DNA from 4 places in the Kitasatospora sp. NPDC001527 genome. Region 1 is predicted to be linked to each of the others. Evidence: riboswitches for the same ligand, from Rfam matches in the RefSeq annotation. Region 1 holds a riboswitch; each other region holds the start of a gene.
The links. Region 1 has a riboswitch for cyclic di-AMP ahead of ABT238_RS21540 (transglycosylase family protein). Riboswitches for the same ligand answer to the same signal wherever they lie in the genome.
Positions count from the first base shown of each region.

Region 2: another riboswitch for cyclic di-AMP. It lies ahead of ABT238_RS20015 (C40 family peptidase); the one in region 1 lies ahead of ABT238_RS21540 (transglycosylase family protein).
Region 3: another riboswitch for cyclic di-AMP. It lies ahead of ABT238_RS35750 (transglycosylase family protein); the one in region 1 lies ahead of ABT238_RS21540 (transglycosylase family protein).
Region 4: another riboswitch for cyclic di-AMP. It lies ahead of ABT238_RS22785 (M23 family metallopeptidase); the one in region 1 lies ahead of ABT238_RS21540 (transglycosylase family protein).

Region 1 covers NZ_JBEPAM010000023.1:102,911-106,391, reverse strand. Annotated here, with positions in the region: gene eno (phosphopyruvate hydratase) at 1-728, opposite strand, end outside; gene ABT238_RS21540 (transglycosylase family protein) at 983-1,930, opposite strand; cyclic di-AMP (ydaO/yuaA leader) riboswitch at 1,936-2,084, opposite strand; gene ABT238_RS21535 (cytochrome P450 family protein) at 2,316-3,481, opposite strand, start outside.
Region 2 covers NZ_JBEPAM010000020.1:76,089-79,569, forward strand. Annotated here, with positions in the region: gene ABT238_RS20005 (NYN domain-containing protein) at 1-83, shown strand, start outside; gene ABT238_RS20010 (C40 family peptidase) at 294-1,337, shown strand; cyclic di-AMP (ydaO/yuaA leader) riboswitch at 1,684-1,836, shown strand; gene ABT238_RS20015 (C40 family peptidase) at 1,847-3,034, shown strand; gene ABT238_RS20020 (C40 family peptidase) at 3,285-3,481, shown strand, end outside.
Region 3 covers NZ_JBEPAM010000069.1:16,072-19,552, reverse strand. Annotated here, with positions in the region: gene ABT238_RS35755 (hypothetical protein) at 77-277, opposite strand; gene ABT238_RS35750 (transglycosylase family protein) at 426-1,718, opposite strand; cyclic di-AMP (ydaO/yuaA leader) riboswitch at 1,705-1,865, opposite strand; gene ABT238_RS35745 (hypothetical protein) at 2,252-3,481, shown strand, end outside.
Region 4 covers NZ_JBEPAM010000026.1:36,738-40,218, forward strand. Annotated here, with positions in the region: gene ABT238_RS22780 (MFS transporter) at 3-1,529, opposite strand; cyclic di-AMP (ydaO/yuaA leader) riboswitch at 1,840-2,007, shown strand; gene ABT238_RS22785 (M23 family metallopeptidase) at 2,011-2,988, shown strand; gene ABT238_RS22790 (APC family permease) at 3,343-3,481, shown strand, end outside.

The DNA of each region.
Region 1 (3,481 bases):
ACGTCCAGGGCGAGCGCGACGTCCTTGCCCGGCACGTAGCCGGCCTTCTGGATGGCCTCGACGATGAGGTCCAGGGCCTCGCGGTTGGAGTCCAGGTTCGGGGCGAAGCCGCCCTCGTCGCCCAGGCCGGTCGACAGACCGCGCTCCTTCAGCACGCCCTTGAGGGTGTGGTAGACCTCGACGCCCCAGCGGACGGCCTCGGAGAAGGACTCCGCGCCGATCGGGGCGATCATGAACTCCTGGATGTCGACGTTGGAGTCCGCGTGCGAGCCGCCGTTGAGGATGTTCATCATCGGGACCGGCAGGACGTGCGCGTTCGGGCCGCCCAGGTAGCGGAACAGCGGCAGGTCGCTGGCCTCGGAGGCGGCGTGCGCGACGGCCAGCGAGACGCCCAGGATGGCGTTGGCGCCGAGCGAGGACTTGTCCGGGGTGGCGTCCAGGTCGAGCATGGCCTGGTCGATCAGGCGCTGCTCGGTGGCGTCGTAGCCGACCAGCTCCGGGCCGATCTGCTCGATGACGGCCAGGACGGCCTTCTCCACGCCCTTGCCGAAGTAGCGGTTCTTGTCGCCGTCGCGGAGCTCCAGCGCCTCGAAGGCACCGGTGGAGGCACCCGACGGGACGGCGGCACGGCCGGTGCTGCCGTCGTCGAGGCCGACCTCGACCTCGACCGTGGGGTTGCCGCGCGAGTCGAGAATCTCACGGGCTACGACGACATCGATGGACGGCACGAGGCATCTCCTAGCGGAAGCAGGTTCGGCTGACGGTGGGTGCAGTCGGCCGGACGATTGCGGAGTCGTTACGACCAGAGCCTAACCGCACGGGCTGTCCGGGCCACGTCGACCTCGGCTCCGTCTCAGCGTGTGGCCCGGCTACCCACCGGTAGTTCACCTGGTTGCCCGGCCGGAGAGGTCCGGATGCGGACGAAGGGGGCCCAATCGGCCCCCTCCGTCCGCTCGGCCGGACCTCGCCGGTCGAACGGGTGTCAGCCGAGGGTCAGGACCTGGCCGGGGACGATCAGGTTCGGGTCGGCGCCGATGGTGCCGCGGTTGCCGTCGTACAGGGCGTGCCAGCCGCCGGAGACGCCCTGGCCGGCGGCGATCCCGGCGAGGGTGTCGCCGGAGCGGACGGTGTAGCCCTGGCCGGCCGACTGCTGCGGGGCGGCGGGGGCGCTCTGGGCGGCCTGGCCGGCGTACTGCTGGTAGACGCTCTGGTGGCTGGTCCAGTACCAGGCGCCGTTGCTCTGGTACCAGTACACCTTGGCGTCGGCGTCCCAGCCGGCCTTGCCGGAGAAGGCCGGGGACTGCGGAGCCTGCTGCTGGACCTGCGGGGCCTGCTGCTTGGGCTGCGGCGTCTGCTGCTTGGGCTGCTGCTGGGCGCTCTGCGGCGCGTACTGCCGGGCCTGCGGCTTGGCGGCCTGCTGCTGCGGCTGGGCCTGCGGAGCGGCGGCCGGCTTCGGGGCGGCGGCCTTCGGGGTCTGCTGCTGCGGCTGGGCCTGCGGCTTCGGGGCGGCCGGCTTGGCGTCCGTCGAGGTGTCGACCGCCGCCGGGGCGCCGCCCTTGCTCAGGCCGGCCTTCTTGGAGCAGACCGGCCAGGCGCCCGGGCCCTGCGAGGCGAGGACCTTCTCGGCGACCGCTATCTGCTGCGCCTTCGAGGCCTGGTTGGCCTGCGGCGCGTAGGCGGCGCCGCCGTACGCCTTCCAGGTGCTGGGGGTGAACTGGAGGCCGCCGTAGAAGCCGTTGCCGGTGTTGATGCTCCAGTTGCCGCCGCTCTCGCACTGGGCGACCGCGTCCCAGGTGGAGACCGGGGCGGCGGAGGCGCCGGTGGCGCTCAGGATGGGCATGGCCAGCCCGACGCCGGCGACACCGGCGACGGCGATGGCCTTCTCGGCCTGGGTACGGCGACGGTGACGACCGGTTCCAACGAACAGCATGACGAGGTCCCTCTCCGCACGCCTGCGAGGTGAGCTGTCGGGTTCGGACCGGGAGGTGGCCCGGCCGCGCGGAGGCGGCTTCACCCCTAGCCGTGGGAGACGGCACGAAACCTGGTTCCCCCGCCCCTGCCCAGGGTTCTGGTCGGTTTCCCGTGACGCGGCGGGCAGGACTCGGCGTTCCGCGGACGGGGCCCGCAGCGGCGGGCTCCACGGAGAGTAGACAGATCTTCAGAGCAATCACAAGCTCATATCGTCGATATCACACGAACATCACGTCACGTGATGGATTGCCTACCAACCGAAGCGGTATGTCCGGATTGATGCGGGTTCAGACCCCTGTGAAACACGGTTCGGAGAGCATCCGTCAGCGTGTCGTGGGTGTCCGTCAGGCCTCGCAGGCGCCGCCGGGAACGGCCAGGTCAGGCCTTTTCTCCGGCGTGAATTCCACCGGAAGTTCACGAAGTCCACGCATGATCAGACCACCGCGCCAGCGCAGGTCCCCGGGGTCGGCGGCGAGCCGAAGGTCCGGCAGCCGGGTCAGCAGGGTGGCCAGCGCGGCCCGCCCCTCCAGCCGCGCCAGCGGCGCGCCGATGCAGTAGTGGATGCCGTGCCCGAACCCCAGGTGCGGGTTGTCCGTCCGGGCCAGGTCCAGGGTGTTCTCGTCGGCGAACCGCGCCGGGTCCCGGTCCGCCGCCGCGAGCACCACCAGCACCGGGTCGCCGACCGGGATCTCCACCCCGCCGATGGTCAGCGGACTGGCCGCGAACCGCCAGGTGGCCAGCTCCACCGGCCCGTCGTAGCGCAGCAGTTCCTCGATCCCGGTCTCCAGCAGCGCGCTCTCGCCGCGGCCGACCGACTCCTGGAGCAGGGCGCGCTGCCCCGGGTTGCGCAGCAGCGCGTACACGCCGTTGCCGATCAGGTTGACCGTCGTCTCGAAGCCGGCGAACAGCAGGATGAAGGCCATCGCCGCGGCCTCGTTCTCGGTCAGGTGCTCGCCGTGGTCGCTGGCCCGGATCAGCCCCGAGATCAGGTCGTCGCCGAGGTCCGCCCGCTTGCGGTGGATCAGCTCCGCCAGGTAGGCCCGCATCCGCTTCACCGCGCGCCCCACGCCGCCGCGCTGACCGCTGCCGTGGCCCGGTTTGGTGTGTCGCAGCATCATCCCGGCCCAGTCCCGGAAGTCGTCCTGGTCCTCGGCGGGCACCCCGAGCAGGTCGCAGATCGCGTAGATGGGGAGCGGGAACGCGAACTCGTGGATGAGGTCGGCGGACCCGCGGGCCGCGAAGCCGTCGATCAGCCGGTCGGTCAGCTGCTGCACCCGCGGCTCGAACGCCGCCACCCGGCGCGGCGTGAACGCCTTGGACACCAGCCGGCGCAGCCGGGTGTGGTCCGGCGGGTCGATGTTCAGCAGGTGCGTCATGAGGTCGGCCTGGCGCTCGCCCGGGATGCCGACCCGGCCGGTGCGGTGGGCCTGCTCGCTGTGGTGCACCGGGTTCTTGGAGAGCCGGCTGTCCGCGAGCGCCTGCCGGGCGTCCGCGTACCGGGTGACCAGCC
Region 2 (3,481 bases), on a different contig from region 1:
GGGAGGTCGCGGAGGGCGTGCGGAAGGCCGGCGCGCGCCCCGTCGCGTCGGTGCTGCTGCTCAACCGGCTGGCCCGCCCGTAACCCTTCCGGGGTGTGAGCCGGTCGGTATGACGGCTGGTCAGCGGCCCGATTGCGATGTTGTGCGAATTCGGTGAAGTCAGAGGGGCGGTTCGCGTTCACGCGAACGGGGGAGTGGCGCGAAACGTGGATCTTCACTAGGGTCTGGCGTCAAACCTATTTTCCGGATTCTCACCCGTTCGGGTGAGGCCATTGGAAGAAGGAGCCGGTCCCTTGGCCTCCCACCGCCGTCCCAAGCAGCCGAGCCGCGCGCGGGTCTCCGTGCTCACCGCTGCCGCTGCGACCGCGGTCGCTCTCTCCGCGCAGGTCGCCGCCCACGCCGCGCCCAGCCCGTCGCCGAAGAAGGACGACGTCAAGGCGCAGATCGACCAGTTGCAGGAGGAGGCCGAGCAGGCCACCGAGAAGTACAACGGCGCCAAGGAGCGGGCCGACCAGCTGCGCAAGCAGGCGGACCAGCTCCAGGACCAGGTGGCCCGCGGCCAGGACCAGATGACCCAGCTGCAGGCCGGTCTGGCCGAGGTGGCGGGCGAGCAGTACCGCACCGGCGGCATCGACCCGTCCGTCCAGCTGATGCTCACCTCCGACCCGTCCGGCTACCTGGACAAGGCCTCCAGCGTGCAGCAGGCCAGCTCCAGCCAGGCCGAGGCGCTCAAGGGCCTGCAGGAGCAGCAGCGCCGGCTCGACCAGCAGAAGGCCGAGGCGGCCGCCGTGCTGGCCTCGCTGGACAGCACCACCAGGGACCTCAACCAGACCAAGGCCGAGGTCAACAAGAAGCTCCGGGAGGCCCAGGAGCTGCTGAACTCGCTCAGCGCCGCGGACCGCGCGGCCCTGAAGGCGGCGCAGCAGCAGGCCGACCGCGCCTCCCGCGGTTCCGAGCGCACCGACCTGGGCAGCCTGCCGCAGGCGAGCGGCAAGGCGGGCTCCGCGGTCGCCCTCGCGATGAGCAAGCAGGGCTCGCCCTACGGCTGGGGCGACGTCGGCCCGAGCACCTTCGACTGCTCCGGTCTGATGGTCTGGGCGTACGGCAAGGCCGGCGTCTCGCTGCCGCGCACCTCGCAGGCGCAGGGCAACTACGGCACCCGGGTGCCGTCCCTGTCCGAGGCCCAGCCGGGCGACCTGGTCATCTACCGGGACGACCGCAGCCACGTCGGCATGTACATCGGCAACGGCATGGTGGTCCACGCGCCGCGCACCGGTGACGTGGTGAAGGTGATGAAGGCCGACGCCATGAAGATCAACACGATCCGCCGGGTCTGACGGGTCGCCACGACACGCCCGAGGGGCCCGCTGGGGCCCCTGTGATCAGCGCCACCTCCGGTCGGAGGTGGCGTCGGCGTTTCGAGCGCGCTTTCGACCATCTGACGGACAATGATCAGCCCGCCGTGGGGGTGTGATCACATTCGGTCATATTCACAAGGGAACTTGGGCATTCTTCCGGCTTTTTTCTGACAAGGATTTGAACGGATCACGGATCTGTTACTAGGGTCGTGCCTCGAACCACGCACAGTCGATCACCCAGCCTGGGTGGCGGCGGGGTTCGCCGCCGAGTTCGCGAAGCAGCGGGACGGGGCTTCGGGTAGCCCGTCCGAACGAGGGCCCCGCAGTCCGGGGTCCGCTGTGGAACGGAGCCGGGGAACCACGTTCCTCCGGGGTGAATCGGCGCCAGGCCGGCCGCGCGAGCGGCGGGTGAGGCGTCGTAGGGCACGCTTCCGCCCGAACCCGTCAGCTCACCCGGTAGGCGGATGAGGAAGAAGGAGTCCGCCTTCGTGGCGTCCCATCGTCGTCCCAAGCCCGCCGGCCGCGCCCGTGTCTCGATCCTGACCGGTGTCGCCGCCGCTGCCGTTGCCCTGTCCGCGCAGTCCGGCGCCCACGCCGACCCTGCGCCGACCAAGGACCAGGTCAAGGAGCAGGTCGACCAGCTCAACGAGCAGGCCGAGGTCGCCACCGAGAAGTACAACGGGGCCCAGGCCAAGCAGCAGGAGCTGCAGAAGCAGGTCGCCGAGCTGCAGGACAAGGTGGCCCGTCAGCAGGCCGTGGTGATCGAGGCGCAGGGCGGCCTCGCCGAGATCGCCGGTGAGCAGTACCGCACCGGCGGCATATCGCAGACCGTCCAGCTGATGCTCTCCGCCAGCCCGGACAACTTCCTCAACCAGGCCGACGCCCTGAACCAGGCCGGTTCGACCCAGTCCGGCGCGCTGAAGGAGCTCCAGGAGCAGCAGCGCAGGCTCGACCAGGACCGCACCGAGACCCAGACCAAGCTCGCCGAGCTGGAGTCCACCACCCAGCAGCTGAAGACCTCCAAGGAGGAGGTCCAGGGCAAGCTGCAGAAGGCCCAGGACCTGCTCAACACGCTCACCGAGCAGGAGCGCCAGGCCATCCGCGCCGCCGAGGAGAAGGCCGCCGCCGAGGCCAAGGCGAAGGCGGACGCCGCCAAGGCCGAGGCCGCCAAGGCCGCCAAGGAGAAGGCCGACGCCGAGCGCGCCTCCCGCGACACCAACCGCAGCAACCTGAGCGCGCAGTCCGCGCCCTCCTCGGCCCCGGCCTCGGCCCCGGCCGCCGCGGCGTCCAAGCCGGCCGCGCCGGCCGCGCCGGCCGCCAACAGCTCGCGCGGTGCCGCCGCGATCGCGGCCGCCGAGAGCAAGCTCGGCGCCCCGTACGTCTACGGCGCCACCGGCCCCAACTCCTTCGACTGCTCGGGCCTCACCGGCTGGGCGTACGCCCAGGCGGGTGTGTCGCTGCCGCGCACCTCGCAGGCGCAGGCCACCGCCGGCACCCAGATCGGTTCGGACATCTCCAAGGCCCAGCCCGGCGACCTGGTGATCTTCTACGGCGACCGCCACCACGTGGGCATCTACGTGGGCGGTGGCCAGGTCATCCACGCCCCGAAGCCGGGCGCGTCGGTCCGCTACGAGTCGGCGTCCAACATGCCGGTCAACACCATCGTGCGCCTCTGACCGACGGTCGGAACGCCCCGTCAGGCCCGGTCTCCCCCGAGGGAGGCCGGGCCTGCGGCTTTTCCCGGCCCCGCCGGGACGCTCGGTCCGCGAACCGATCTGATGTCCGATCAGTGTCCGAATATTCGGGTTCGGAGGGGTTTGGAATCGGTTGCCCTGACTCGCTAACGTCTGCCACCGGACGCCCGCTTCGACAGCCGCCCGCTCCGGTGCGGCGGCGGGCCGGGCCCAGGATCGGAGCCGACGTCGCATGGCCGTGCACCGCCGTTCCCCGCTGTCAGGTGCGCACGCGTTCGCCCGGGCGCTGGTGCTCACCGCGGCGGCGACCACCGCGCTGGGTGTGGCGGCCGCAGGCAGCGCCCGGGCCGCGCCCGGCTCGCCGGACGCCCCGGCCGACCGCAAGGACGTCAAGGCGCAGGTGGAGCAGCTCTACGACGAGGCCGAGCA
Region 3 (3,481 bases), on a different contig from region 1:
GGCCCGTGCGCCGATCAGGGTGCCGAAGGGGCCCGGGAGCGGATGTGCTCCCGGGCCCCTTCGGCGTTGCGGCCGCTCAGCCCTCCTGGGCGACCGGGCGGTCCTGGATGACCCGGTGGCCGTCGGCGGCGTCGCCGGTGCGGGTCTCGGTGCGCCGGCCCCGCTCCAGGTAGTCGCGGAGGATCAGTTCGACGGCGTCCTGCGGGTTCCTGGTGCCGGACAGCATCATCGCGTCGATCGCGAGGTTGGCGTCGAGCGTGACGGTGACCTGGGCCATGGTGACTCCTCCTCGGGTGCAGGGCAGCAGCATGCCCGGTGCGGCCCCGGTTTGACCATGGCCGCTCTTCGCGCGCCCGCGTCCGGGCATGCCGCGGCCCCCGGGGAGGAGCGACCGGACTCTCCCCGGGGGCCGCGGCGTGACGGGATCAGACCCGGCCGGCGAAGTCCGGCGCCCAGTTGGCGACGGTCTGCGTCCGCACGCCCGAGCTCGGGTTGGCGGCCTCGACGTACTTGCCGTCGCCGATGTACAGCGCGACGTGGTAGACGCCGGAGTCCTTGCCGTTGTTGGACCAGAACAGCAGGTCGCCCGGCTTGAGGGCGTCCAGCGAGACGTGGGTGGACGCGGCGGCCTGGTCGGCGGCGACGCGCGGGACGGAGATGCCCGCGGCGCGCAGCGCGGCCTGGGTCAGGCCGGAGCAGTCCCAGCCGCCGTTGCCGGTGCCGCCGTAGACGTAGGCCTGGCCGACCTTCGACTGGGCGAAGGCGACGGCGGCGGCCATGCTGCCGGTGGCCGTCGGGGCCGGCGCCGGGGTCTCGGCCTGCGCGGCGGGCTTGTTCGCCGGCTTGGTGGCCGGGGTCTGGGTCTGGGTCTGCGCGGACGGAGCCCGGGTGTCGCCCTGGGCGCGGTTGAACCAGTCGAAGCCCTGGCCCTGGGCACGGTCGCCCAGGCTCAGCCGCTGGCCCGGGTAGATGGCGTGCGGGCCGTCGGTCAGGGTGGCGCGGTTGAGCTCGTACAGGCGCTGCCAGCCGCCCTGGACGTGCTGCTCGTCGGCGATGGTGGACAGCCAGTCGCCGGCGGCCACGGTGTAGGCCTCGGAGGCCCGCTGGCCGCTCTGCTGACGCCACTGCCGGTCGCTCTGGCGCTGCTCGGCGGCGGGGGCGGTGCCGGGCGCGGTGGTGGCGGCCTGCGGCTGCGCGGCGGGCTTGCCCGCCGGCTTGGCGGCCGGGGCCTGCGCGGCGGGGGACTGCGCGGCGGGGGTCTGCGCGGCCGGGGCCTGGGTGGCCGGCTTGGCGGCGGCGGAGGTGTCCACCGCGGCCGGGGTGCCGCCCTTGGTCAGACCGGCCTTGACCGAGCAGACCGGCCAGGCGCCGGGGCCCTGCACGGCCAGGACCTTCTCGGCGATCGCGATCTGCTGGTCCTTGGTGGCGAGGTCGGCGCGCGCGGCGTACGCGGTGCCGCCGAACCCGGACCAGGTGGAGTTGGTGAACTGGAGGCCACCGTAGAAGCCGTTGCCGGTGTTGATGCTCCAGTTGCCGCCGCTCTCGCACTGGGCCACCTTGTCCCAGGTGGCGACGGAGGCGGCCGAGGCGGTGCCGGCGGTCAGGCCGGGGACGGTGAGGCCGATGCCCGCGACGCCGAGGGCGGCGATCGCGCGACGGGTACGGCCGGACAGTCGGGTGCCGTTGGTGGGCAGCATGAAGACGTGGTCCTCTCCCACGCCTGCGAGGTGAGCTGTCGGATTCGGGCCGGAGTTGCCCGGCCGCGCTGTGGACGCGGCTTCACCCCTAGCCCGGGGCCGGTCCGAGGACCGGTCCTGGGCGAACTACCTGTGGTTCCCCCGCTCCTGCCGTGGTGCATTGCGCTGCCAGCGCGCCCGACGGCAGGACTCGGCGTCGCGGACGTGCTGGGTCCGTGTGGCCACGAACGGGGAGCACGTTAAGCAGAGGCGCGTTCAAACCGCAAACATGTGTGACGCTCGTCACGGTTTGCGAAATCCGTGCTGAGCGGCTGTCCTTCATGATCAGAAATGACCGGTTTTCCGCAACGCCGGTCGTGGCCAACGCAACTGCCTATGCTTCAGAGCGTCGGCGGCGCGCCGGCACCGCCGCAGCCGTCCGGAGAGAGGGCTACGCACCGATGGGCATCGACGAGGAGCCGAACACCCCCCGTCCGGCCGCCCGGCCACGCGGAGCGCATCGCCGGGCAAAGCACCGCAGAGCGGACATCCCGACCGAACCGTCCCGAACTCACTTGACCCGCCGGGCACTACTGCGCTGGCTGGCCGTCGGCACCGCCTTCGCGGCGATCAGCGGCGAGGAGATCCTGCGCCGCTCGCTGACCGGCGAGACCCGGTTGGTCACCCCGGCCGCGGTCATCGGGACCACCCCGACCGAGGCCGCCGGCCCGATGGGCTCCGACGGCGGCCACGGCGCCGCCCCGCCGGACGGCACCGGCCCCCCGGGTACCGGCGCCCCCGAGCAGCCCGCCCCCGCGCCCACCGTCGACCAGGGCGGCCGCCGCTGGTCCGACCGGGCCGGCTGGGGCGGCAGCCCGCCGGGACCGCGCAGCGCGGTGCGGATCACCGACCGGGTCCTGCTCGACACCGACGCCGAGGTCGGCTCCCTGCTGGTCGAGCCGGGCGGCGCGCTCACCTTCGCCGCCGACCGCACCGTCACCCTCGCCGCCGCCGGGAACGTCGAGGTCCGCGGCGCCCTGGCCCTCGCCCCCGACGGCGGCCACGTCCACACCCTGCGCTTCCCCGGCGTCGACGAGAAGCGGTTCCAGGGCGACGGCATGAAGGTGGTCGACACCGACGTCGGCCTCTGGGTCACCGGCGCCGGCTACCTGCGGCTGGACGGCGCCGCCAAGACCGCCTGGGTCCGCGCCGACCGCGAGCTCGGGGCCGGCGACACGGTCGTCAACCTCACCTCCCCGCCGGCCGGCTGGCTGCCCGGCGACGAACTCGCCGTCACCCCGACCGGCCCGCCCGACCAGGAGGGTTTCGCCGCCGGCTACGACCTCGTCACCATCCGGTCCGTCAGCGGAACCACCGTCACCCTGGATGCCCCGCTGCGGTACGCCCACCCCCGGGTCGCCGCCGGAGGGGGCGTCACCGTCGGCGCCGAGGTGCTCAACCTGACCCGCAGCGTCCGGGTCGAGGGCACCGCCGGGGGCCGCACCCACGTCCACCTCACCAGCTCCCGCCGGGCCGACGTGCGGCACGCCGCGCTGCGCTGGGTCGGCCCGCGCGCCGACACCAGGGAGACCTGGAAGGGCCCGGACGGCACCGCCCCGGTCACCGCGCCGGTGCTCGGCCGGTACGGACTGCACTTCCACCGGCTCGGCGACGCCACCCGCGGCACCGTCGTCGAGGGCGTGGTGGTCCGCGACGCCGGCAGCCACGCGTACGTCCCGCACGCCAGCCACGGCATCACCTTCCGCAGCTGCATCAGCCACGAGACCTGGGAGGACGCCTACTGG
Region 4 (3,481 bases), on a different contig from region 1:
GGTCAGACGGCGGGGCTCTCGCCGTGCTCGGCCCGGGTGGCGGCGGGGTGGCCGGGGTCCAGGGGCGGGGCGTTGGTGGCGCACGCGTAGCGGCAGTCCGGCTCGGCCACCGGGTGCGCGTCCTCCGGGGCCAGGACGTTGCCGTGCACGGTGACCAGCGCGATCAGACCGCCGGCCACGAGCAGCCCGGCGCAGATCAGCATCGCCGTGCGGAAGGCGGAGTCAACCGCGTCGGGGACCCGGTAGGCGTCGCCGCTCAGGCCGGCCAGCGCGGGCAGCGCGGCGACCGCCAAGAGGCCGGCCGCCCGGGCCGCGGCGTTGTTGACGCCGCTGGCGATGCCCGCGTGCCGCACCTCCACCGCCGCCAGCACGGTGGCGGTCAGCGGGGCGACCAGCAGCACCATGCCGCTGCCCATCACCGCGGCGGCGGGCAGCACGTCCGTCCAGTACGAGGCGTCGGGGCCGATCCGCAGCATCAGCAGCACGCCCGCCGCGCAGAGCATCGGGCCGACGGTGAGCGGCAGCCGGGGGCCGATCCGCTTGCCCAGCTGGCCGGCCCGGGCGGACAGCGCCAGCATGATCACGGTGATCGGCACCAGGGCCAGCCCGGAGACCAGCGGGGAGAAGCCGGAGACGATCTGCAACTGGACGACCAGCAGGAAGAAGACGCCGCTGAACGCCGCGTAGACGGCGAGGGTGACCAGGTTCACGGCGGTGAACAGCCGTGAGGAGAAGAGGCCGAGCGGCAGCATCGGCTCCGGGGTGCGGCGCTCGACGGTGATGAAGGCGGCGCCCAGCAGCAGGCCCGCCACGCCGGTGACCCAGACCACGGCGGACAGGCCGTTCCCGGCGGCGGTCAGCGCATAGGTGACCGTGCCCAGCGCCAGGGCGGCCAGCACCGCGCCGAGCACGTCGAAGCGGCCGGTCGCGGACTCGTCCCGGCTCTCCGGCACGTGCCGGGCGGAGACCACCACCACCAGCGCCGCCAGCGGCAGGTTCAGCAGGAAGATCCAGCGCCAGCCGGGCCCGTCCACCAGCCAGCCGCCGAGGAACGGGCCGACCGCCGCCGAGACCCCGCCGAACCCCGACCAGAGGCCGACGGCCGCCGAGCGGTCCTCCGGGTGGAAGACCGCCTGGAGCATCGCCAGCGAGCCGGGGGTGAGCAGCGCCCCGCCGATGCCCTGCACGGCACGCGCCAGGATCAGCACCTCGATGGTGGGCGCGGCGGCGCAGGCCGCGGAGGCGGCGGCGAACCAGACCACGCCGAGCAGGAAGACCCGGCGCCGGCCGTACCGGTCGCCGAGCGCTCCGCCGAGCAGGATCAGGCCCGCCAGGGTGAGCAGATAGGCGTTGAGCGTCCATTGCAGGGCGTCGAGCTGGGCGCCGAGATCGGCGCCGATCCGGGGCAGCGCGACGTTCACGACGGTTCCGTCGAGCATCGCCATGCTGGAGCCGAGCACCGTCGCCAGAAGTACCCAGCGACCCCGCGCGGTGCTCAACCGCAGGGTGCCGGCCTCGGAGGTGGCCACGGCCCATGGTCCGTCCCGCGGGGCCGACGTGACAAGGGTCACCGGGGGTGTGTCGGGGGATCTCCGCTGCGTGAGTGATCGTGTGCGTACCGACTCCGATGTCGGCGCAGGGTCGTGGATCACCTGCGCACTGTGAATGGATTGTGTGCGTACTGTGCATGCCTTTTCGGCGGAGTGTCACGGGGGTGCGGACTTTGGTCCCGGGTCGTGGAGATCGACATTGCTTCACCCGAACGGATGAGTTTTAGTTCAGCGACCGCCCGGCGTCAGCCCGGGTGGCCACCGGGTGGAACGCCTAGTCCTGCCGCTGCCCGGTGGTACGCAACGAACTCTGTACGGCAGGAGCGGGGGACCCACAGGTAAGTCGCCGGACCCGAATTCTTCGCGGACCGGCTTGGGGTGAAGCCGCCTTTCACGCGGCCGGGCAACTCCAGCCCGAACCCGACAGCTCACCTCGCAGGCGTCGGAGAGGACATTTTCCATGCCCGCACAGGCTCGTCGTATCGCCCTGCCCCGCGCCGCCCGGATCGGCATCGCCACCGCCGTCACCGGTGCCGCCTTCGCCCTCCCGCTGGTGACCACCGTCACCGCCCAGGCCCACGAGGTCCCGGCCGCCCCGGCCGCGAAGACCGCTCCGGCCGCGAAGACCGCTCCGGCCGCTCCCGCCGCCCCGGCCGCCCCGGCCGCCGCCCCGGTCGCGGACAGCTACAAGGTCGTCGGTGGGGACACCCTCTCGAAGATCGCCGCCGCGAAGAACGTGGACGGCGGCTGGCAGGCGCTGTACGAGCACAACCGCTCGGTCATCGGCGCCAACCCGAACCTCATCTTCCCGGGCCAGCAGCTCGCGCTCGGCGCCAAGGCCGCCCCGGCCGCCAAGCCGGCCGCGCCCGCCGCCAAGCCGAAGGTCTCGCAGGACGCGGTGAAGCCGGCCGCCCCGAAGCCGGCCGCCCCCGCCACCACCGCCGCCAAGCCGGCCGCCCCGGCCGTCAAGCCCGCCGTCCAGCCCCAGACCGTCGCCGCCCCGGTGGCGACCCCGGTCGTCGCCGCCACCTCCGGCTTCGTCGCCCCGCTGGCCAACCCGAAGCTCGGCACCGCCTACGGCGTGGCCGGCTCGATGTGGGCCTCCGGTCACCACACCGGCGCCGACTTCGTCGCCTCGACCGGGACCCCGCTGCGCGCCATCGCGGCCGGCACCGTGGTGAAGGCCGGCAACGGCGGCGCCTACGGCAACGAGGTCGAGATCAAGCTCGCCGACGGCAAGTACGCCCAGTACGCGCACCTGTCCTCGATCGGCGTCAAGGTCGGCCAGACCGTCACCGTCGGCCAGCAGATCGGCCTCTCCGGCGCGACCGGCAACGTGACCGGCCCGCACCTGCACTTCGAGGTCCGCACTGGCTCGGAGTACGGCTCGGACATCGACCCGATCGCCTACCTGCGGGCGCACGGCGTCTCGATCTGACCCTCGGGCCGGATCGCACCAGCCACCGCTGGGTGCGGGGCGAAACGACTCCTCCGGAATGGTCATGTCGGGTGACCGCTCGACCGGGTGATCGCCGCACCTCCAGTGGACCGACGGGCGCGGGACACGCCCGTCCGGCCGGCCCGGTTCGCGAGACCTCTCGCGGGCCGGGCCGGCCGTCGCCGTTTCCGGTCGAACGGGACGACCGGGGCTTCGAACGGCGCGTCAACCCTGTGAGGGTGACGGCGGGTCACCTCTCGTTGCGGGCTCGCCCGCCGCGCCCCGATGCTGTCGGGCAGTCATCGTCCGACCGGTCCGGCGGGCGGCACAGCCACGGCGGGTGAAGGGGGCCGGATGGCCGACCAGAGCGGGCAGGCGGAGTCGCGCCCGGAGGTGGACCGGCTGAAGGCGGACTCGGTCGGCCTGCCGGGCGTGGTGTTCATGGCGGTCGCCACGGCGGCGCCGATCACCGCGATGACCGGCAACCTCCCGA